2 regions of the Paraburkholderia sp. Ac-20336 genome follow, and region 2 is predicted to be linked to the other one. Evidence: predicted binding sites of a transcription regulator. Region 2 holds the regulator's gene; the other holds the start of a gene.
The links. Region 2 encodes LexA, which represses DNA repair genes until DNA is damaged. Its sites were predicted from a motif close to ACTGTATNNNNATACAGT; they were not measured.
Positions count from the first base shown of each region.

Region 1: GXB81_RS22425 (ATP-dependent helicase) is a predicted target of LexA. The motif match lies at 1,549-1,566, and genes of this name have one in related genera.

Region 1 is NZ_JAAGPS010000094.1:17,069-27,794, forward strand. Features, by position in the region: gene GXB81_RS22425 (ATP-dependent helicase) at 1-1,506, opposite strand, end outside; gene GXB81_RS22430 (hypothetical protein) at 1,924-2,424, opposite strand; gene GXB81_RS22435 (RNA-binding S4 domain-containing protein) at 2,818-3,036, shown strand; gene GXB81_RS22440 (MATE family efflux transporter) at 3,430-4,842, shown strand; gene GXB81_RS22445 (bile acid:sodium symporter family protein) at 5,257-6,216, shown strand; gene GXB81_RS22450 (phospholipase D family protein) at 6,745-8,337, shown strand; gene fumC (class II fumarate hydratase) at 8,353-9,753, shown strand; gene GXB81_RS22460 (acyl-CoA thioesterase) at 9,851-10,357, opposite strand; gene GXB81_RS22465 (hypothetical protein) at 10,502-10,642, opposite strand.
Region 2 is NZ_JAAGPS010000062.1:17,541-28,266, reverse strand. Features, by position in the region: gene GXB81_RS18415 (NADP(H)-dependent aldo-keto reductase) at 1-123, shown strand, start outside; gene GXB81_RS18410 (M20 family metallopeptidase) at 203-1,663, opposite strand; gene GXB81_RS18405 (hypothetical protein) at 2,075-2,497, shown strand; gene GXB81_RS18400 (ABC transporter permease) at 2,654-3,481, opposite strand; gene nodI (nodulation factor ABC transporter ATP-binding protein NodI) at 3,684-4,598, opposite strand; gene GXB81_RS18390 (universal stress protein) at 4,994-5,458, shown strand; gene GXB81_RS31785 (hypothetical protein) at 5,500-5,634, opposite strand; gene GXB81_RS18385 (DUF2939 domain-containing protein) at 5,751-6,368, opposite strand; gene GXB81_RS18380 (hypothetical protein) at 6,510-6,854, opposite strand; gene lexA (transcriptional repressor LexA) at 6,942-7,592, opposite strand; gene GXB81_RS18370 (sulfate ABC transporter substrate-binding protein) at 7,905-8,951, shown strand; gene cysT (sulfate ABC transporter permease subunit CysT) at 9,091-10,050, shown strand; gene cysW (sulfate ABC transporter permease subunit CysW) at 10,047-10,726, shown strand, end outside.

The DNA of each region.
Region 1 (10,726 bases), on a different contig from region 2:
CCAGTCCTCCTGCGCCCGCGCCGGCGCGCTGAACCCGGCCAGCGCAGCGAGCGCGCCGCCGGCCGGCGCGGCCGGATCACCCTCGCCTATGCTCATGCCGGTGCCAACGCGCGCCGCGATGTCGTCGAGCAGCTTCGCCGCGGTCGCTGGCCCCACGCCCGGCAGCAGTTGCACGACCCGAAAACCGGCCACGCGGTCACGCGGATTCTCGGCCCAGCGCAGCACCGCGAGCACGTCCTTCACATGCACCGAGTCGAGAAATTTGAGCCCGCCGAATTTGACGAACGGAATATTGCGGCGGGTCAGCTCGATCTCGAGCGCGGCGCTGTGATGCGCCGCGCGAAACAGCACCGCCTGCGACTTGAGCTTGACGCCCTGCTCGCGCGCCTCCAGCACCTGTTCGACGACGTAGCGTGCCTGCGCGGCTTCGTCGGCAACCGTGACGAGGCGCGGACGCTGCGCCGATGCCTTGTCGGTCCAGAGATTTTTCGTGTAGCGCTCGCTCGCGAGTTCGATCACCGCGTTCGAGGCGGCGAGAATCGGCGCGGTCGAGCGGTAGTTGCGCTCCAGCGTGACCTGGCGCGCGGGCGGGTCGAACTGCTGCGGAAAATCGAGGATGTTGCGCACGGTCGCGCCGCGAAACGAGTAGATCGATTGCGCGTCGTCGCCGACCACCGTGAGGCCGCGGCCGTCGGGTTTCAGCGCGAGCAGGATCGACGCCTGCAGGCGGTTGGTGTCCTGATATTCGTCGACAAACACGTGATCGAAACGCGCCGACAGATCGGCGGCGATGGCCGGCTCGGCGGCGATGTGCGACCAGTAGAGCAGCAGATCGTCATAATCGAGCACGCTCTGCTTCTGCTTCGCGTCGACGTAGGCGGCAAACAGCCGGCGCAGATCGTCCTCCCATTCGCGGCACCACGGAAACGCGCTCTCGAGCACCTGGCCGAGCGAGGCGCCGGTATTCACGGCGCGCGAATAGATCGCGAAACACGTGCCCTTGGCCGGGAAGCGCCGCTCTTTCGCGGACAGCCCCAGTTCATGGCGCACGAGGTTCATCAGGTCGGCGGAATCTTCGCGATCGTTGATCGTGAAGGCGGGCGAGAGGCCGATCAGATCGGCGTATTCGCGCAGGAACCGCGCGCCGACGCTGTGAAACGTGCCCGACCACGTGAGCCCTTGCGCGAGCGCGGCGCCCACGCCGCTCGTGCTGGCCGCCGCAGCCGTGATGCGCGTGACGCGGCGCGTCATCTCGAGCGCCGCGCGGCGCGAAAAGGTCAGCAGCAGGATGCGGTGCGGATCGGCGCCCTTCAGCACCAGATTGGCGACGCGATGCGCAAGCGTGTTGGTCTTGCCCGAGCCGGCGCCCGCGATCACGAGCAATGCGCCGGGTGGCGCGTTCGGCGTGTCGGCCCCGTATTCGACGGCTTCGCGCTGCGCGTCGTTGAGCTTCGCGAGCCAAGCGGCGGTATCGAACGGCGGAGCGGATTCGGCGACGGTGGACACTGAGCGGTTCGTGCGTTGGATGGATTCAGGATGGCGACGCATACTGTATATCCATACAACTGCTCGCGACAAGCGCCCTTTTTTGCCGGGTCTGGGTGTGCCGCAACCGGCGCGCGGCTTGCCGGTTGCCGGTTGCCGGTTGCCGGTTGCCGGTTGCCGGTTGCCGGTTGCCGGTTGCCGGTTGCCGGTTGCCGGTTGCCGGTTGCCGGTTGCCGGTTGCCGGTTGCCGGTTGCCGGTTGCCGGTTGCCGGTTGCCGGTTGCCGGTTGCCGGTTGCCGGTTGCCGGTTGCCGGTTGCCGGTTGCCGTCAGAGCTTACGCTGTCGGGAAGTTCCCTGTGAAAAATCCGCGCCGGAGCACGCGCCCGCGTGTTTCCACGCCGCTCGCGCGCCCCGGCATCGGGGCCTGATGCCGGCGGCTTAATGCTTGACGTCGGCACCCTCGGCCTGCTCGCCCGCCTGCCCTTCCATGTTCATCTTCATCGCGTTGTTGGCGGTCTGCTTGTCGGCCTTCTGGTTGATCTTCGCGTCGCGCACCTGCTCCTTGTACTGTGTCTTCGCGGCCTTCTGCTGCGCCTTCATTTCCGCCTTCGACGTCTTCTTCGACGCGCGATATTCCGCGTTGGCCTTCGCATCGGCTTCACGCTTCTGCACGAGCGGGTCGGGCGAGCCCGGCGCCGTCAGACGGGTCGGCGGCGGGGCCGGCTCGACGCCCTGGGCGGCGGGCGCATCCGGAGTCGGCAGCGCGCCCTGGGCAACAGGGACGGACGGGGCCGGCGGAGCAACGCCAACGGTGCCTTGCGTCTGGATCTGCGCCTGACCGCCGATGCCGGTGGCCGGCTGTGCGGTCTGTGCAACGGCGGCCGTCGCGGCAAAAGCGGTAAGGGCGGTACCGATCAGGAGCGAACGAATCTGGGTCATGGCTAAATCCTCTCTAAAGTGGTCGTGACACGGGCGGACGATCTGACGTCACGATGGCGGGGTATGCAGGATGCCTCGCGTGCCGCGCCCGGTCCTGGGCGTCGCCGGACCGGTTGCCATCAGATGCGTATCCGGAATCCAGTGGGCTTCACTGCTGAGTTGCACTTTAGGAGTGAAATCCATCCGGTACGACTAGCGTTACGGAACGTTTCACTTTCCGACATCTGCATAACATCTGCTTTCAATTGCTTGCGGGGAGACCGGCGCCCGTCTCACCCGCCGACGGCCGCCTGGTGCTCTGCTGGCGGCCGCCGGTTTCCGCTCGCGCCCGCGTTGTGCTTTATGATGCGAACCCCGACCGCCAACCCGCAGCCCCGCAAAGGCGCAAACGTCATGCCTAACCTCAATTTCACGCTCACCGGCGAGTACGTCGAACTGCACAATCTCCTGAAGATAACGGGCCTCGCGGACAGCGGCGGCTCCGCGAAAATGATGGTCGCGGAAGGTGCCGTGACCGTCGACGGTCAGGTCGAAACGCGTAAAACGTGCAAGATCCGCGCGGGCCAGGTCGTGCTGCTCGGCGATACGCGCATTGCGGTTCACGAGGGCTGACGCGGAGCCGAAGCCGCTTGCCGCGGCTCAAAGCCCGTGGCGCGGGGCCGGGGCCGCTGCCACGGTCCGCTTAGGCAATGCATCCGCGGCCCCCGCCGCCGCACATCCGGCCCCACCGTCGCAGTCCGGAAATTCACCGGACGGCACGCACTGGAACCGTGCATCCACCATCGACATTGGCCGGACGAGGCAATAAGCTGTGGGTTTCGACAGGTAAGCGTAAGCGACAGCCCGCGCAACGAACCGCGCCGCCGGCCGCCGCGCTACGGATTGTTCCCCCGTTCGTCGCGCCACTGGGCCGCCCGGCGCGCCGTTCCCGACCCGCGCCGCCGCTTTTGCCCGCGCCTCGCTGTCGCCACTTTTCGCCGCCAGGCATTTCATGACCCGCTTTTCATGACCCAATCCGGCTTCGCCCGCGCGGCCTCCCGGCCGCCGACCCTATCCCGCCACGCGGCCGACACCGCGCGGCTCGCCGCGCCGCTCGCCATTGCCCAACTGTCGCAGATGGCAATGAGCGTCACCGATACGATCCTGCTCGGCTCGCTCGGCCCCGACGCGCTCGCCGCCGGCGGCCTCGGCGCGAATCTGTTTTTCGTCGTCGTCACGCTGCTGCAGGGCGTGCTGACCTCGGTCAGCGTCAGCGTCGCGCACGCGCGCGGCGCGCAGGATGACGGCCGCGTGCCGCCTATCTACTGGACCGGTTTCGTGCTGTCGGTGCTGCTCTCGGTGCCGGCGTTCATCCTGCTGTCGTTCGCCTCGCAGATCCTGCTCGCGTTCGGCGAGCCGGGCCTGCTCGCGCACAACGTCGGCGAATATGCGGCGGTGCTGCGCTGGGGCGCGCCCGCGAGCCTGATCGGCGTGGGGCTCATGCGCTCGTTCCTGCCGGCGATCGGCGCGGCGCGGCGGCTGCTGTGGGTGTCGATCGCGAGCGTCGGCGTGAACGGCTTCCTGAACTACGGGCTGATCCACGGCGCCTACGGACTGCCGCGGCTCGGCTTTCTCGGCTCGGCGGCCGCGACCACGATCACCGTCTGGTTGACCGCGCTCGTGCTGATGGCGCTGCTGCATCTGCGGCCGCGCTTCCGGCATTTCGTCGTCGCGACGCGGCCCAGGTTGCCGCTGATGGGCGAGCTGTTCGGCATCGGCTGGCCGGTTGCGATCACCTACGGCGTCGAATCGACCCTCTTCCTCGCGACGGGGCTGATGGTCGGCCTGCTCGGCGAATCGCAGCTGGCTGCGCATCAGATCGCGCTGAACGTCGCCTCGGTCGCGTTCATGGTGCCGCTGTCGATCGGCCAGGCCGCCAACGTGCGGGTCGGCTACTGGGCCGGCGCCGGCCAGCCGCTCGCCGCGCGCCATGCGGGCTTCGTCGCGCTGGCGCTCGGCGTCGGCTTCATGTCGATGTCGGGCCTCGTGCTGATCACCGCGCCGCACTGGATCGTCGGCCTGTATCTGCATCTCGACGACCCCGCCAACGCGCCGACCGTCGCGCTCGCAAGTTCGCTGCTCGGCGTGGCGGCGATCTTCCAGATCGTCGACGGCATGCAGGCGGTCGGCTCGGGCTGTCTGCGCGGCCTGAAGGACACGCGCATCCCGATGATCGCCGCCGCGTTCGGCTACTGGGTGATCGGCTTTCCGACCGGCTATCTGCTCGCGTTTCACGGCGGCCTCGGCGCGCGCGGCTTGTGGTGGGGGCTTGCCGCCGGCCTCGCGAGCGTCGCGCTGCTGATGACGCTGCGCTTTCACCGGCTGAGCCTGCGCCGGCTGCCGGCGGAACCGGCCACGCCGCCGGCGCGGCCGGTCTGAGCGAAATAGCGGAACCCCCCACTCCTGAAGCACTCCCTGCAAACGGTAAAATGGCCGCCTCGGCACGCGCGCGCTTACCCGCGTTCGCGCGTCGCGAGCCACGAGCCGCACACAGGCAGGCGCGCCTCACGAAGGCCTGCGCCGGATTGCGTAGCTGGGGCGCCTACCCTCGCCCACGCGGCCTGCCGCTCGAATGGGCTGCTCGCCACGCGCCGTGCATCGGATCGCACCGGGTTAGCCGCGCGTCGACGATGCCGTGGCCGCGCACCTGCTGTCACCGCTCACCGCTTCACGCGCTCCGGCGCAGCAAAAAAACGGAACGCCCGCCGCCGGTAGCCGACTCCCCGGCCGATGCCGGCTGCCGGACCCGTCACACCGATTTCTCGCAATAAAAAAACCTGAGGACCCACCGCCATGCTTGCCCGCGTCACCCGCCTGTTCCCGCTCTGGGCCGTGCTCGTTTCGATCGCCGCGTATTTCTCGCCAGCGTCGTTTGCCGGCGTCGCGCCGCACGTCACCACGCTTCTCACGATCATCATGCTGGCGATGGGCGTCACGCTGTCGGCGTCCGACTTCCTGCGCGTGTTCACGCGCCCCGCGCCCGTGATCGCCGGCATCGTGCTGCACTACCTCGTGATGCCGCTCGCCGCGTGGGTCATCGCCCGGGTGCTGCGCATGCCGCCCGACCTGACCGCCGGCATGGTGCTGGTCGGCAGCGTCGCGAGCGGCACCGCGTCGAACGTGATGATCTATCTCGCGCGCGGCGACGTCGCGCTGTCGGTCACGATCAGCGCGCTGTCGACGCTCGTCGGCGTGTTCGCGACACCGCTGCTGACGCGTCTTTACGTCGACGCGTCGATCGTCGTCGACGTGCAAGGCATGCTGATGAGCATCCTGCAGATCGTCGCGCTGCCGATCGTCGTCGGTCTCGTCATCAACCATCTGTTCGGCAAGCTCGTGCGCAAGGTCGAGCCGATTCTGCCGCTCGTCTCGATGGTCGCGATCGTGCTGATCATCGGCGCGGTGGTCGGCGGCACGCAGAAGAGCATTGCCTCGGTCGGTCTCGTGGTGATGCTCGGCGTCGTGCTGCATAACGGCATCGGCCTGCTCGGCGGCTACTGGGGTGGGCGTCTGCTCGGTTTCGACGAAGCCGTCTGCCGCACGCTCGCGATCGAAGTCGGCATGCAGAACTCCGGCCTCGCCGCGACGCTCGGCAAGCTCTACTTCACGCCGCTCGCGGCGCTGCCGGGCGCGCTCTTTTCGGTGTGGCACAACCTCTCGGGGTCGCTGCTCGCGGGCTACTGGGCCGGCCGTCCGGCAAAGGGCTCGACGCATGCCGACGGCGAGCGCGCGCTGAATGCCGAGCGCGGGTAAGTTGGGGCTTGGCGCGGCGATTGCGGTTCGGGTGATCGCCGCGCGCGCAGTGGTCGGCACGGAGCCCATCGACGCGACGGTCGTGGCGCAACGAGCGCTTTAACAACGAAGTTGCGCGTCAGACGCCTCAAGGGCGGCTACGGTCATCGCAACGCACGAAGCGGCTGGCCCGGAGCCTGTCGGTGCGCGCCATGACGCAACGAAAGCCTCACCCGCGATCGCAATCTCGATCACGGCAACAGCGTGGCCGCCCTATCTCACCCTGCACGGCAACCGGGGAAAAAACACCCGCTCACCCGCCACGCACCCAGACGCCGCGCCAAACCACAAGCACGATCCCCCGCCACCTTATCGCCCTGTGCGGAACGAAAGCCACCTCGCCCGATTCCCCTTAGAATTGGCTTCTCGACAGCGCGGACCCTGCCTTCGCGCCAGTCGCCACGAGACGCTTGCGAAAAGGGAGAACACCACGTGCACGAGCCTCTCGACCCGAGCCGGACCACGCCACGCCGCCGGCGCGCACCGGGCATAGCGGGACGTATCCTTCTGCTCTGCTGCTTCGGCGCATTGCTGAGCGCGTGCGCCACCAGGCCGCCCGCTACCGCGTACGACCGCGCCCTCACCCACGCCCTCCCCGTCACCGCCGACACCCCGCTGCGCGCCGCGCTCGTGCCGCTCGAAGCGCAGCATCCGCGGCAATCGGGCTTCCGGGTGCTGTCGAGCGGCACCGACGCGTTGCAGATGCGCATCGCGCTCGCGCGCGCGACGACGAAAACGCTCGACATGCAGTACTACATCGCCAACGAGGACACCACCGGCAAGCTGCTGCTCGGCGCCGCGCTCTATGCGGCCGATCACGGCGTGCGCGTGCGCATGCTCGTCGACGATCTGAACTTCAAGGACATCGACCGCACCATGGCCGGCCTGAACACGCACAAGAACATCGAGATTCGCGTGTTCAACCCGTTCGGCAGCGCGCAGGAAGGCATGTTCGAGCGCACCACGAATCTGTTCACGCAGATCGGCCATTTCACGCGCCGCATGCACAACAAGGCGATGATCGCGGACAACCAGCTGGCGATCGTCGGCGGCCGCAATCTCGGCGACGAATACTTCAGCGCCAGCGAAACGCTGCAATTCCGCGACCTCGACGTGCTGGCGGCCGGCCCGATCGTCGCGGATGTCTCCGCGAGTTTCGACGACTACTGGAACAGCGGCATCGCCTATCCGCTGAGCGTGCTCAACAAGCAGACGTTCGATCAGAAGGAGCTCGACCAGACGCGCGACGATCTGCGCGAGCACTGGCGCGAGAACGCCGATCCGTACAACGCGAAGCCGCTGAACGCCACGCCGCTCGCCTCGCAGATCGCGAGCGAGCAACTGGACCTCACCTGGGCGCCGGCCGAATTCGCGGCAGACCTGCCGGAGAAAATCGAGCATCCCTCGCCGGATTACGTGAGCCCGCCGATGCAACGGCTGTTCCAGCTGATGCGCGACGCGCGCCACGACTTCCTGATCATCTCGCCGTACTTCGTGCCGCACGAAGCGGGTGTCAAGGCGGCCGGCGAACTCACGCAGCGCGGCATCCGCATCGCCGTGCTGACCAATTCGCTTGCCGCGACCGACGCGGTCGCCGTGCAGGCCGGCTACAGTCCGTTCCGCGTGCCGCTGCTGCAACAGGGCGTCGAGCTGTACGAATTCAAGCCGCGCCAGGACACGCCGCGCGCGCGGCTGGTGGGCTCGAGTTCGCGCGCGAGCCTGCATGCGAAAACCTATGTGATCGACCACCAGATTCTCGTGATCGGCTCGATGAATCTCGATCCGCGCTCGGCGCATCTGAACACCGAACTCGCGCTCGTGATCCACAGCCCCGCCCTCGCGAATCAGGTCGCGAAGATCTTCGATTTCGCGACCCAGCCCGAGCAGAGTTATCGCGTGACGCTCGCCGGCCCCACGCAGCTTGCCTACCTGCGCTCGATCGGCGCGCCGCGCTCGCCGCTCGTGTGGACCGACGTCGAGGACGGCCGGCCGCGCACCTACATTTTCGATCCGCAGGCGGGTTTCTACCGCAATGCGCTAACGGGTCTATTCTCCCTATTGCCTGTCAACGATGAACTTTGAGAAGTGGAGTGCAAGATGACTGAAGACGTACGCATGGAACGCGACACGTTCGGCGAAATCGCCGTGCCGAACGCCCGTTTGTGGGGCGCGCAAACGCAGCGCTCGCTGCAGAACTTCAAGATTTCGACGGAGAAGCAGTCGCCCGAACTGATTACCGCGCTCGCCGTCGTCAAGCGCGCGGCGGCCGAGGTCAATCTCGGTCTCGGCGTGCTCGACGAAAAGAAGGCGCACGCGATCATGCAGGCGGCCGACGAGATCATCGACGGCAAGCATCCCGGCGAATTTCCGCTCGCGGTCTGGCAGACCGGCTCCGGCACGCAGACCAACATGAACCTCAACGAGGTGATCGCGAACCGCGCGAGCGAGCTGCTCGGCGGCGAGCGCGGCGAGGCGCGCAAGGTGCATCCGAACGACGACGTGAATCGCGGCCAGTCGTCGAACGACGTGTTCCCGACCGCGATGCACGTGGCCGCCGCCTACGCGATCGTCAAGCATCTGCTGCCCGCGCTGAAGACGCTGCGCGACACGCTCGACGGCAAGGCGAAGGCGTTCGCCGAAGTCGTCAAGATCGGCCGCACGCACCTGCAGGACGCGACGCCGCTCACGCTCGGCCAGGAGTTTTCGGGCTATGTCGCGCAACTCGAGCACGGCATCCGTCACGTGGAATCGGCGCTGCCGCATCTGTACGAGCTCGCGCAGGGCGGCACCGCGGTCGGCACGGGCCTGAACGCGCATCCGCAGTTCGCGGACAACGTCGCGGCCGCGATCGGCAAGCTGACCGGTCTGCCGTTCGTGTCGGCGCCCAACAAGTTCGAGGTGATGGCCGGCGCCGACGCGCTCGTGTTCGCGCATGGCGCGCTGAAAACGGTGGCCGCGAGCCTGAACAAGATCGCCAACGACATCCGCTGGCTCGCGAGCGGACCGCGCTGCGGTCTCGGCGAGCTGTCGATTCCCGAAAACGAGCCGGGCAGCTCGATCATGCCGGGCAAGGTCAACCCGACCCAGTCCGAAGCGCTGACGATGCTGTGCGCGCAGGTGTTCGGCAACGACGTCGCAGTGAACATCGGCGGCGCGAGCGGCAACTTCGAGCTGAACGTGTTTCGTCCGATGATCGCGCACAACGTGCTGCAATCGGTGCGTCTGCTCGCCGACGGCGCGCTGAGCTTCAATGAGAACTGCGCGTTCGGCATCGAGCCGAATCGCGAGCGCATCGATACCTTGCTCAACGAATCGCTGATGCTCGTGACGGCGCTCAATCCGCACATCGGCTACGACAAGGCCGCGCAGATCGCCAAGAAGGCGCACAAGGAAGGCACGACGCTGAAGGCGTCGGCGCTGGCGCTCGGCTATGTCACCGAACAGCAGTTCGACGAGTGGGTGCAGCCGAAGGATATGGTGGGGCGCACGGCGGGGTAAGTGCGCCAGAAAGTGCGGCTGGAAGTGCGCGGGGCGGCGCGTGCAGCAGACGCGCCGCCAGTCTCTGCATGCAGGCTGGAGGGCAACCCCGCGGTGCTCAGATCTTCCCTTGAGCGACTTCTTCCGGCTTCAGCTCGACGATCGCGTCGAGCGCGTCCTTGACGTCCATCGCGTACTTGGCGAGGCGCTTCTGCTCATCGGTCTGCGGCACGAAAGCGGGCACCTGCACCGGATGGCCGTTCTCGTTGACGGCGACCATCACGACGAGGCAGTCCGTGGTTTGCAGCAGCTCGCCGCCTTTCGGGTCGCCCGCCTGCACCGACACGTGGATATGCATGCTCGTGCGGCCCGTCGCGACGACCCGCGCGCGCAATTCGACGAGATTGCCGACGAGGATCGGCCGGCGAAAACGGATATTGCCGACGCTGACCGTCACGCAATAGCGCCCCGACCAGACTGCCGCGCACGCATAGGCGGTCTCGTCGATCCACTTCATCAGCGCGCCGCCATGCACCTTGCCGCCGAAGTTGACCGAGATCGGCTCGGCGAGAAAGCGGAAGGTCGTTTCCGAACGGTCCAGCGGGGCGGTGGGGAGAGTGCTCATCTTGACTCCGGTCAATCGGATGCATTGAAAGGGGGCGATTATACGAGCGCAATATTGCGCGCGGCGCGGCGTCGAGCGCATGGAGAGGCGAAATATCCGCCGGGGAGCGCCTCGCGCGCCGCACGGCCGCGATAAAAACCGCACCTAGTTGTGGACGCTGATGCCTTCGTCGATCGTGCCGTACATCTCGATGCTGCCGCTACCCGCCGAGCCCGAACCGGCTCCGCCCTGCGCGCAGGCGCCCAGCAGCAGAACCGCAGCGGCGACGGCCAGAAGAGTTTTCATCACGCGTATTCCTGCAAAGACAGGCTTCGATTCTAGCCTGGCGGGCCGAGACGGCGCCGAAACGCGGGTTCCCGGCCCGAGCTG
Region 2 (10,726 bases):
GTCGGCGCGACCTCGCTCGAGCAGTTGAAGGAAAACATCGCGAGCGCGCAGGTGACGCTGTCGGCGGAAGCGCTGGCGGAAATCGACCAGCTGCATGAATTGCAGCCGAGCCCGGCGCCTTGAGCGTGAGGTGAGGGCGAGGTGAGCGCTGCGTGTTCCGGTGGGCCGGGCTGGTCTGCCGGAACACGCCCGTGAAGCTGTTTCAGCCCGCGGCCCTCGCTGCATCTGCCGCTGCGTTCCTAGGCTCATGCGTCGACTCATGCGTCGGTTCGCGCGTCGCCCCATGCGGCGCATTCTCGCCGAGATCCCAGAACAGTCCCGCCATCATCCGCAATCCCTCGCGCACGACCGGGCTAAGCAGATGCTCGTTCGGCGCATGCTGCGAGCAGGCCGGGTACGAATGCGGCACCCAGATCGTCGGCAGACCGAGCGTGTCGGCGAATACGTCGTTGGGCAACGTGCCGCCGAGGTTCGGCAGCACCGCGGTTTTCTTGCCCGTGGTCCGTTCGAGCGACGCGATCGCCCATTCGACCCACGGGTCGTCCGGATTCAGGCGCGTGGCCGGCGCGCCGCGTTCGACGTCGAGTTCGACGAGCTGAAAACCATGCGCGTCGAGATGCGCGCGCAGATGCTGGCCGAGGTTCTCCCAATCGGTGCCGACCACGAAGCGCAGCTGGCAAACCGCGAACGCCGACGGCGGAATCGCATTGACCGGGTTCTCGGGATTGCCGGCCTTGAACGCGAGCACCTCGACGCTGTTCCAGCCGAACACACGCTCGGGCGCCGTGAGACCCGGCTCGCCCCAGTTGTCGTCGATGGCCGGGTCGCCGGGGCCGCCGCCCACTGCGATGTCGGCGAGCGCGCGGCGCACGGCCTCGGGAATCGGCGGCGGACGCAAGCCTGCGACCGCGATCACGCCGCGCGTATCGACGAGACTCGCGAGCGCACTCGCGAGCACGGTGGCCGGATTGCGCAGCAGGCCGCCCCAATTGCCCGAATGGTGCGCGCCGTCGCGCAGGTTCAGCGACAGCCTGAAATTGACCGCGCCGCGCGAGCCGAGGAACACGGTCGGGCGGTGCGCGGCGAGACGCGGGCCGTCGGAGGCGATCAGCACGTCGGCGGCCAGTTCGTCGCGCTGCGCGCGGCAGATCGCATCGAGCCCCGGCGAGCCGGTTTCCTCGCCCATCTCGATCAGCAGCTTCGCGTTGAAGCCGAGCTTGCCGCCGCGCGCCTCGCGCACGCTCGCGAGCGCGGCGAGGTTGATCGTGTGCTGGCCTTTGTTGTCGGCGGTGCCGCGGCCGAACCAGCGTTCGCCTTCGACCGTCACGGCCCACGGCGTGAGCGGCGCGCGCCACTGGCTGTCGTAGCCGCGCACGACGTCGCCGTGGCCGTAGATCAGCACGGTCGGCAGAGCGTCGCCTTCATGACGGTTCGCGATCAGGAACGGTCCGAAGCCGTTCACCGGGTTATCGACGATGCGCGTCTGGAACCCGAGGCGTGTGGCTTCGGGTGCGATTTCGTCGCTCAGATAGGACCGCAGCAGTGCGTCGCGACCGCTTTCCTCGCTCTCGGTGCGAAAGCCGACGCGGCGGTTCAGGTCGGCGAGAAAGGCGCCGGATTCGAAATACCGGGTTGCGTGCTCGATCGCCTCGTTGCGGCTCATGGATGTCTCCGATGCGGGTTGGGCTGAATGGCTCGGGAGGCTGACGAGATCGTCATGCGTGTCATGCCCTGTCATTGAGAGCGATTCTAGAAGCCGGGCTTTTTTGTCACAATGGCCGCATGGCCATGTGCGACACCCAACGGCAAATGTTCTCCAGGATGCCGAATCACGGCCTACACTGTGGTGGACAGCGGCATCCCTCGACAATGCATTGCGTAAAAGGTCACGAAAAACGGCGCAGAGATAACTCAGGAAGTTCGCGGAAGAACCACGCAGAGGCAGCACGGTAACGCCGTCCGCCCGCGATGCTGCAATGCACATCGACGGCGGATATCGACCCGGACAAGAAGCGCGCACCCTCATCGGTACGAGGCGTTCGCTCACAACAGAGCAATAGGACCAGGACATCGAATGGCGCAGCAAAAAACCAATCCCAAACTCGAACAGGCGCTGACGCGCGGCGATCTGGCGATCCGTCAGGCGAACTCGGCACGCGCAACCGCGTTGTTGCGCGCGCTGGCCAAGATGATCGTCGATGCGTCGGCGACCATCGGCGTGGAAGCCTTCACGTTGATCCACGACGGCGACAGGATCTACGATCCCGCCGATGGTTTGTGGCCGCAGGCATTGCTGATTTCGCTCGACGGTCCGGTCGAGGATACCGATCCCGACGAAGTGCGCACGGTGCGGCTTATCGCCGACGATCCGGGCACGGTGTTCCGCGTCGAGTGGCAGCGCGCCGACGGCAAGATCGGACGTCATGAGGGAGGACCGTTCGCGACGGTCGCGTTTATCTCGGACGTCGATATTCCGTGGACCGATGACGAGGATTGATCGGGAGCCAGACTGAGGCGCGGGAGCGCTGCGGTTCAACCCCGCGCGCGGACAGCATCGCGCGTGCCCGATGCCTTGCACGGGTGGCTCACGTTTCTTGCCTGGCGTGACGTGCAGGGTTCCACGGAGTGGGGGCCGCGGCTTGCCGCACTCGGCCTACTTCATCATCCTGCGGCGAAACAGAATCGCCGCTACGACGAAGCCACCCACCGCATACGCGGCCAGCACGCCCGCGTGCCACAGCGCGTGAGCGACCGGCCGCCCGAGCATGACCGGGCGCATCAGTTCGACCGCATGCGCGAGCGGCAACGCGCCGGTCGCGGCCTGCGCGGCGGCAGGCAGTTGCGAGGTCGGAAAGAACACGCCCGAGAGCAGCAGCATCGGCGTGAGCACGAGCGTCTGATAGAACATGAAAAAGTCGTACGACGGCGCGAGTGCCGTCACGATCATCGCGATGCTGGCGAAGGCGAGACCGGCCAGCACGATGACCGGCAAGCCGAGCAACATCGATGGAAAGCTCGCGTAGCCGAGCACGCCGGCCACGAGCATGATCGCGGCGCCCGACAGCATCGACTTGCTGGCTGCCCAGATCACCTCGCCGAGCACGATATCACCGAGCGTGAGCGGCGTGTGCATGATCGCTTCCCACGTGCGCTGCACGTGCATGCGCGAAAAGCCCGAATACATCGACTCGAAACTCGCCGACATCATCACGCTCGAAGCGACCGTGCCCGCCGCGAGAAACGCGATGTACGAGACGCCGTCGACGTGCCCGACCATCAGCCCGAGTCCGAGGCCGAGCCCAAACAGATAGATCATCGGGTCGGCGAGATTGCCGAACATCGACGCAAGCGCGAGCTTCTTCCAGACCAGATAGTTGCGGCGCCACACCGCGATCCAGTTCACGGCGTTGGCGGGGAAAGCGGCGAACGGTTCCTGTGCCGAAGGCGTGCCGCCGTGGGTTTCGTAGGTGCGTGCGTCCATGAGGTGTCTCGGGTTGTTCTCGCGTGCCCGGGGTTTGCCGGGTGCCTGCCTTGTGCCTGGTCCGTGCCTGCTTTGCGCGATCTTCTCGGCGGCGTCCTTTGTTTGCGGTTTCTATCCGGTTGCCGCATCTATTGTGCGACGTCGCGGCCGCTTATGCCTCGCGTGCCGGGCATGTTTCGACGCCTCGTTTCGATGCGCGTTCTCAATCCTGCATCTCGCGGCCCGTGAGCCGCAAAAACACGTCTTCGAGATTCGCCGGCCGATGCAGATAGCGCAGATCGGCGCGCTGCTTGAGCCGCGCATGCACAGGCTGCGCGTCGTTCACGTAGCAGAACAGGGTTTCGCCGCTGATCTCGGTTCGCTCGGCGAGCGGCGCGAGTTCGTCGCGCAACGCAAACGGGTCGGCGCCGTAGATCTCGATCACGTCGCAGCCGATCTCGGAGGCGATCAACTCGCTCGGCGCGCCCTCGGCGATCTTGCTTCCTTCCTCGATCACGCAGAGCCGATGACATAGCCGCTCGGCTTCTTCCATGAAGTGCGTGGTCAGCAGGATGGTTTTGCCGCGCGCGAGCAGCGAGCGCAACCGCTCCCAGATCAGATGCCGCGCCTGCGGATCGAGCCCGGTGGTCGGCTCGTCCATGATCAGCACGTCGGGGTCGTTGATGAGCGCACGCGCAAGCGTGAGGCGCCGCTTCATGCCGCCCGACAGTTCGCTCACGCGTGCGTCCGCCTTGCTTTCGAGCCGCGCGAATTCGAGCAGTCCGGGCACGGCCGCGCGGCATTGCGCGGCGCTCAAGCCAAAGTAGCGGCCGAACACGAGCAGGTTTTCGCGCACCGTGAAATCGGGATCGAGGTTGTCGAACTGCGGCACCACGCCGACGCGCGCCCGCGCCACGCGCGCACGGCCCGGAATCGGCTCGCCGCACAGGCGGATTTCGCCGGCATCGGGCGACGCGATGCCGAGCAGCATGCGCAAGGTCGTGGTCTTGCCCGCGCCGTTGGGGCCGAGCAGGCCGAAGCATTCGCCCGCATTGACATGGAACGACAATCCATCGACGACCGTTTTTTCGCCGTAGCTTTTCCTGACCTGATGGAATTCGATAGGGGCGGCAGGCATGGATCGACGAAGGCTCCGGAAGAACACGCTACGGCAGGCAATGGACGCGGTGCGCGCGGATGGCCGCAACGGCTACGAAAGCAGTCCATTCTAGGGCATTGTCGAGCGAAGACGCCTGCAGCCCTGTTGGGCGTAGACGCGTGTTGGACATCCTTCAGGCACCTATCGTGCTGGGGAATCGATGCTCGGGGGCGACGCTGAACGGAGCGTCGCCACGCGATATTTTTTGCGCTGCCATATTTGCGTGCAAAACCGGGCCGATGCCGCCGCAACGTCCGTGCGGCCTGCATTAACCTGTAGCGACTACGCACTTAGCGTTTTCCATCTCTTGCAAGCTGAATTGCGGCGCACCATGATTGACTCAGACCGCGCTTTCCGCGCGAAGGGAGAAAATGATGGCGAGCTACCAGAAAATCCTGTTGTGCTACGACGGCTCGCGCGAAGGCCGTAAAGCCCTGCGTTGCGGCGCCGATCTGGCGTTGGACCTGAAGGCGGAAACGCATTTGCTGTCGGTGGTCGACATGCGTTCCAGCATCGCGCAAAGCGCGGGCCTGTTGACCGACGTGGCCTGTGGCAGCTTCGAAAAAACCGCCCGCGAGATTCTGCAGGAGGGCGTGAACTGGCTGACCGAGCGCGGCGTGAACGCACAAGGGCATTTCGCGTTCGGCCATCCGATCGACGAGATCGCCAATCTCGCCAATGAGTTGCAGGTCGATCTCGTGGTGGTCGGTCATCGCTGCCGGACCGGCTTGTCGCGCTGGTGGATGGGCGCGGGTAATACGCCGCTGCTCGATCGCGTGTCGTGCAGCATTCTGGTCGCGTGTTCGTCGGTGCAGGAGCAACAGCAGGCCGCGGCCTGACGCGGTGATGTACCGATGAGCGTTGCCTGAGCAACGCTTGCTTATGCAAGATGAGGCACGATCACGCGCGGGATTTCGACATGGCGCGATCGTGCATGAGAGTTGACGCGTGCGGCTCGTTGCGTGCCGGTCTGAATGAGGGCTTGCACGAAGGTCTGAATGACGGCGAGCGCCATTGAAAGACCTCGATGCGGTATCGAACTGCGCCGGGTGTATCGAAACGCTTGTCGCATCCTGCCGAGTGGCCGGCTACGATAGCCGGCCACTCGACCATTCAGATCAAACTTCCCATTCACTCGTTCAGATTGATCGCGGCGAGCTTCCACGTGATCAGACCTTCGCGGCGGAAGATGGCCGAGTAGTTCGCATTGCCTTCGCCGCGCCGGTACGTGATGACGAATTCATTGAGGCTGCGATAACCGGCCGTGCTTTGCCGCGCGGGCGGTGCCGCATTCGGTTGATTGGTGTTGTTTGCGGCGGGTGGCGCCGGCTGGCCTTCCGTGCCCGCGGCAGGTGGTGCCGCCGGCTGCTCGCCCGGGGTGCCGCGTGGCGGCATGCCGTTCAGCAGGGCCGCGACACCGTCTGGTGTCGCATAGGCATCGACGAGCGGACCGATCAACGTCACGCCGATCACCGCGCCAATCGTGGCTATCTTGTTACCGGCGTCCGCTTCGAGCCGGCGCGTCAGCATGTCGGCCACCTGCAGCTTGAGGCTGTCGCGTAACGCGGGAAAGTCCACGTACGAATTGACGGTTTGCACGTCTCGCGCATCGGCCGCGCGTTTGAGATTGTTCACCGCGATATACGGCGACGCATAAATAAACCCTAGCGCGGCAATCACGATGACCACGATCAACGTGATAAGTAGTGGCCGGGTGGCACTGCCCTGGATGCGTTTCTGAACTCTCATCGGATCGGACTCTCCCGTCAGGTTGGGTCTAACGTGGACCACGGCGAGGACGAAACGATCCCAATACCACGCGAATACCTGAACACAGGAAGTACGCTCCGCGTTCATTCACAAATTATTCAGGACTCGCTCAGAATTTGCTCAGGACTCGAACACCGCGCCGTGCATATTGGCTTCGTCGGCTATGCAGCGATCGATCATACGGCATACGGCCTCGATCGTGCCGACCATGATTAATCGCGATGGCCCATGATAGACGCGCACCGGCGCGCGCCGCGATGGCTCGGCCGTATTCAAGCCCGAATTCAGCGAGACGCGCGCGAATGCCGGCAACGACGACGGCAAGCCGGAGCTTGCAGCGGGCTCGTCGAACAGCGACGGCGTGTGCTCAGCGGGCGCTTCGATCAGTGGGCAGGGCGTGAGCTTGCGCAGATGGCGCAGACGGCCGAACTGGCGAAAAGGCAGCAGACGGGCAAGACGTTCCATGAGTCTCTCCAGGCGATGCGAGGTAAATGCAGCTTGGGTTGGACAAACCGGCGCGAGCGGTCCTGGCGGTACGGACGTACCAGCCAATCAGAACTCGCTCGGGCGGATCAGCCCTACGGCGATCCCTTCCAGCGCGAAATCCGCGCTGCCGGTTGCCACGAAGATGTTTTCGTAATCGGGGTTTTCCGCGATCAACTCAATGCCGTTCGAGCGGCGCTTCAGGCGCTTGACCGTGACGTCGTCTCCGAGCCGGGCAATGATGATCTGGCCGTCCTTCGCTTCGCTGCGCTTTTGCACCGCGAGCAGGTCGCCGTCGAGAATGCCCGCGTCGCGCATCGACAGGCCGCGCACCTTCAGCAGGTAGTCGGGCTTGCTCGAGAACAGCGCCGGGTCGCATGCGTAGTGCTGCGAGATATGTTCCTGCGCGAGGATCGGGCTACCCGCCGCGACCCGGCCGATGAGCGGCAGCGACAACTGCATGAGCCCCGCGTGCGGCAGCGTGAACTGGTGCGGCGCATCATCCTGCCCGGACAGCAGGCGGATGCCGCGCGAGGCGCCGGCCGCGAGCTCGATCACGCCCTTGCGGGCCAGCGCGCGCAGATGTTCTTCCGCCGAATTGGCCGAGCTGAAACCCAGTTCGGCCGCGATTTCGGCGCGGGTGGGCGGAAAGCCGGTGCGTTCGATCGCGCGGCGGATCAGATCGAAAACCTGCTGCTGTCGTGCGGTGAGTTTTGTCATGGCCACTGTATGTATGAACAGGTGACTGTATTTTTATACAGTATTCGGCGCATTTCAAGCTTTACTTTAAGTTCTCGAAACGGGGGACGTTCCGGCGTCGCTTTGGGGCGTCATCGCGGCTGTTTGGTCGTTACGGCGCCGCGCCCGTCTGCCGTTACCACTTTTGCGTATTAAAAAATGAAGAAACATTATTTTTAATGATGAAAGCGCTTCGATAGACTGGCTTCCGGGTTGGCGCTCATGTGCACGTGACCGCGACGCAAAACAACAGCAGATTCGCCGAGGCGGATCATCACGCGGAGAAAAGTTGACATGAACCATCGGCAGACGGGGCTTACGGGCAGGACGAAACGATTCATCGCGGCATTGGCCGTCGGCGCGGTGGGCGCGCTCGGCATGTTCGGCGCGAGCGGGGCGGCGTATGCCGACACGACGCTGCTCAACGTGTCCTACGACCCGACGCGCGAGCTGTACCAGGACATCAATCAGGCCTTCGGCAAGGAATGGAAGGCGAAGACCGGCGAGACCGTCAATTTCAGGCAGTCGCACGGCGGCTCGGGCGCACAGGCGCGCTCGGTGCTCGACGGCCTGCAGGCCGACGTCGTGACACTGGCGCTCGCTTACGACATCGACGCGCTCGCGAACAAGGGCCTCGTCGACAAAAACTGGCAGAAGCGCCTGCCCGACAATGCCTCGCCCTACACGTCGACGATCGTGTTCCTCGTGCGCAAGGGCAACCCGAAGCACATCAAGGACTGGGACGATCTCGTCAAGCCGGGCGTGTCGATCGTCACGCCGAATCCGAAAACCTCGGGCGGCGCGCGCTGGAACTACCTCGCCGCGTGGGCGTACGCCGAGCACCTGGCGGGCGGCAACGCGCAGACGGCGAAGGCGTTCGTCGGCAAGCTCTATAAAAACGCGGGCGTGCTCGATTCGGGCGCGCGCGGCGCGACCACGAGCTTCGTGCAGCGCGGGATCGGCGACGTGCTGATCGCCTGGGAAAACGAGGCGTTCCTGTCGCTGAAGGAATTCGGCCCGGACAAGTTCGAGATCGTCGTGCCGTCGGCGAGCATTCTTGCCGAGCCGCCGGTCGCGGTGGTCGACAAGGTCGTCGACAGGCATGGCACGCGCAAGCTCGCCGAGGCCTATCTGAACTTCCTCTATAGCGAAGAGGGCCAGGAGATCGGCGCGCGCAACTTCTATCGTCCGCGTTCGAACAAGGTGCCGGCCGAGCTGACCGCGAGGTTTCCGAAGCTGAAGCTCTACACGGTGGACGATTCGTTCGGCGGCTGGGCTAACGCGCAGAAGACCCATTTCGCGGACGGCGGCGTGTTCGATTCAATCTATCAGCCGCAGTAACAGCGGTTGCCGCCGCGCCTGAAAACGAGCGCGGCGGCAATGCCGCATCAGGCAGCATAAGACGACATAAGGCAACGCGCGGCGCGGCGGCGCGCGGGCCATCCGCCGCGCGAGCATCAACCCTGAACGAGTATCCAGCATGACCACGTTGACCTTTCGCAAGCCGAGCGCATTGCCCGGCTTCGGCCTGACACTCGGCATCACGGTGGCGTATTTGAGCCTCGTGGTGCTGATTCCGTTGGCATCGACCTTTCTGAAGACCTCGACGCTCGACTGGGACCAGTTCGTGCGCGCGGTCACCTCGCCGCGCGTGCTCGCGTCGTATCGGCTGACGTTCTTCTCGGCGCTCGGCGGCGCGCTCATCAACGCGGCGTTCGGCTTTCTCGTCGCGTGGGTGCTGGTGCGCTACACGTTTCCGTTCAAGCGCATCGTCGATGCGGTCGTCGATCTGCCGTTCGCGCTGCCGACCTCGGTGGCCGGCATTTCGCTCGCGGCCGTGTATGCGGGCAACGGCTGGATCGGCCAGTTTCTCGTGCCGCTCGGCATCAGGATCGCGTTCACGCCGGCCGGCGTGCTGGTCGCGCTGACGTTCATCGGCCTGCCGTTCGTGGTGCGCACGGTGCAGCCGGTGCTGGAGGAGTTCGAACGCGAGCAGGAAGAGGCGGCCGCCTGCCTCGGCGCGTCGCGCTGGCTCACGTTTCGCCGCGTCGTGCTGCCGGCCGTGTTGCCGGCGCTGCTGACCGGCTTCGCGCTCGCCTTTGCGCGCGCGCTCGGCGAATACGGCTCGGTGATCTTCATCGCCGGCAACGTGCCGATGAAGTCGGAGATCACGTCGCTGCTCATCATCACGAAGCTCGAACAGTACGACTACGCGGGCGCGACCGCGCTCGCGGTCGTGATGCTGATCGTGTCGTTCCTGATGCTGCTGTTCATCAATACGTTGCAGTGGTATTTGCAGCGGCGCACGAGCCGCGGCGGCGCGGGGCCCGTGCCGCAGGGGCCGGCGGGCGGCGCCGTGAGCAACGCGGCGAGCGGCGCCACTGGCACAGCAACGAGCCATGCAGCGCGGGTCGCGGCAGTCGGCGGAGGTGCGCAATGAGCGGCCGTTCTACGAACCCGAGCAACCACGCGAACGGAGCCAGCGAAGCGCAGGGCGCAAATTCCGCGCGGGCCCGCGCCAGTGCGTCGCTTGACACCTCGCTTGACACCTCGCGTGGCACCTCGCCTGATACGTTACTCAACACGTCGCCCGGCGTGCCGCGCCGGCCCGATCCGGTCAGCGAGCCGCCGGCGGTGCGCTGGCTGCTGACCGGCATCGCGCTGCTGTTTCTCGCGCTGTTCCTCGTCGTGCCGCTTGTCGCCGTGTTCTATCAGGCGCTCGCCAAGGGGCTGCGCTTTTACTTCGCGTCGCTCGCCGATTCCGATGCGCTCTCGGCCATCAAGCTCACGCTGCTGACCGCCGCGATCGCCGTGCCGCTCAATCTCGGGTTCGGTCTCGCAGCGTCGTGGTGTATCGCGAAGTTCGAGTTTCGCGGCAAGGCGCTGCTGACCACGCTGATCGATCTGCCGTTCTCGGTCTCGCCGGTCATCTCGGGTTTGATTTACGTGCTGATGTTCGGCGCGCAGGGCTGGTTCGGCCCATGGCTCGCAGACCACGACGTGCAGATCATCTTCGCGGTGCCGGGCATCGTGCTTGCGACGATCTTCGTGACGTTCCCGTTCGTCGCGCGCGAACTGATTCCGCTGATGCAGGCGCAAGGCAACGACGAGGAAGA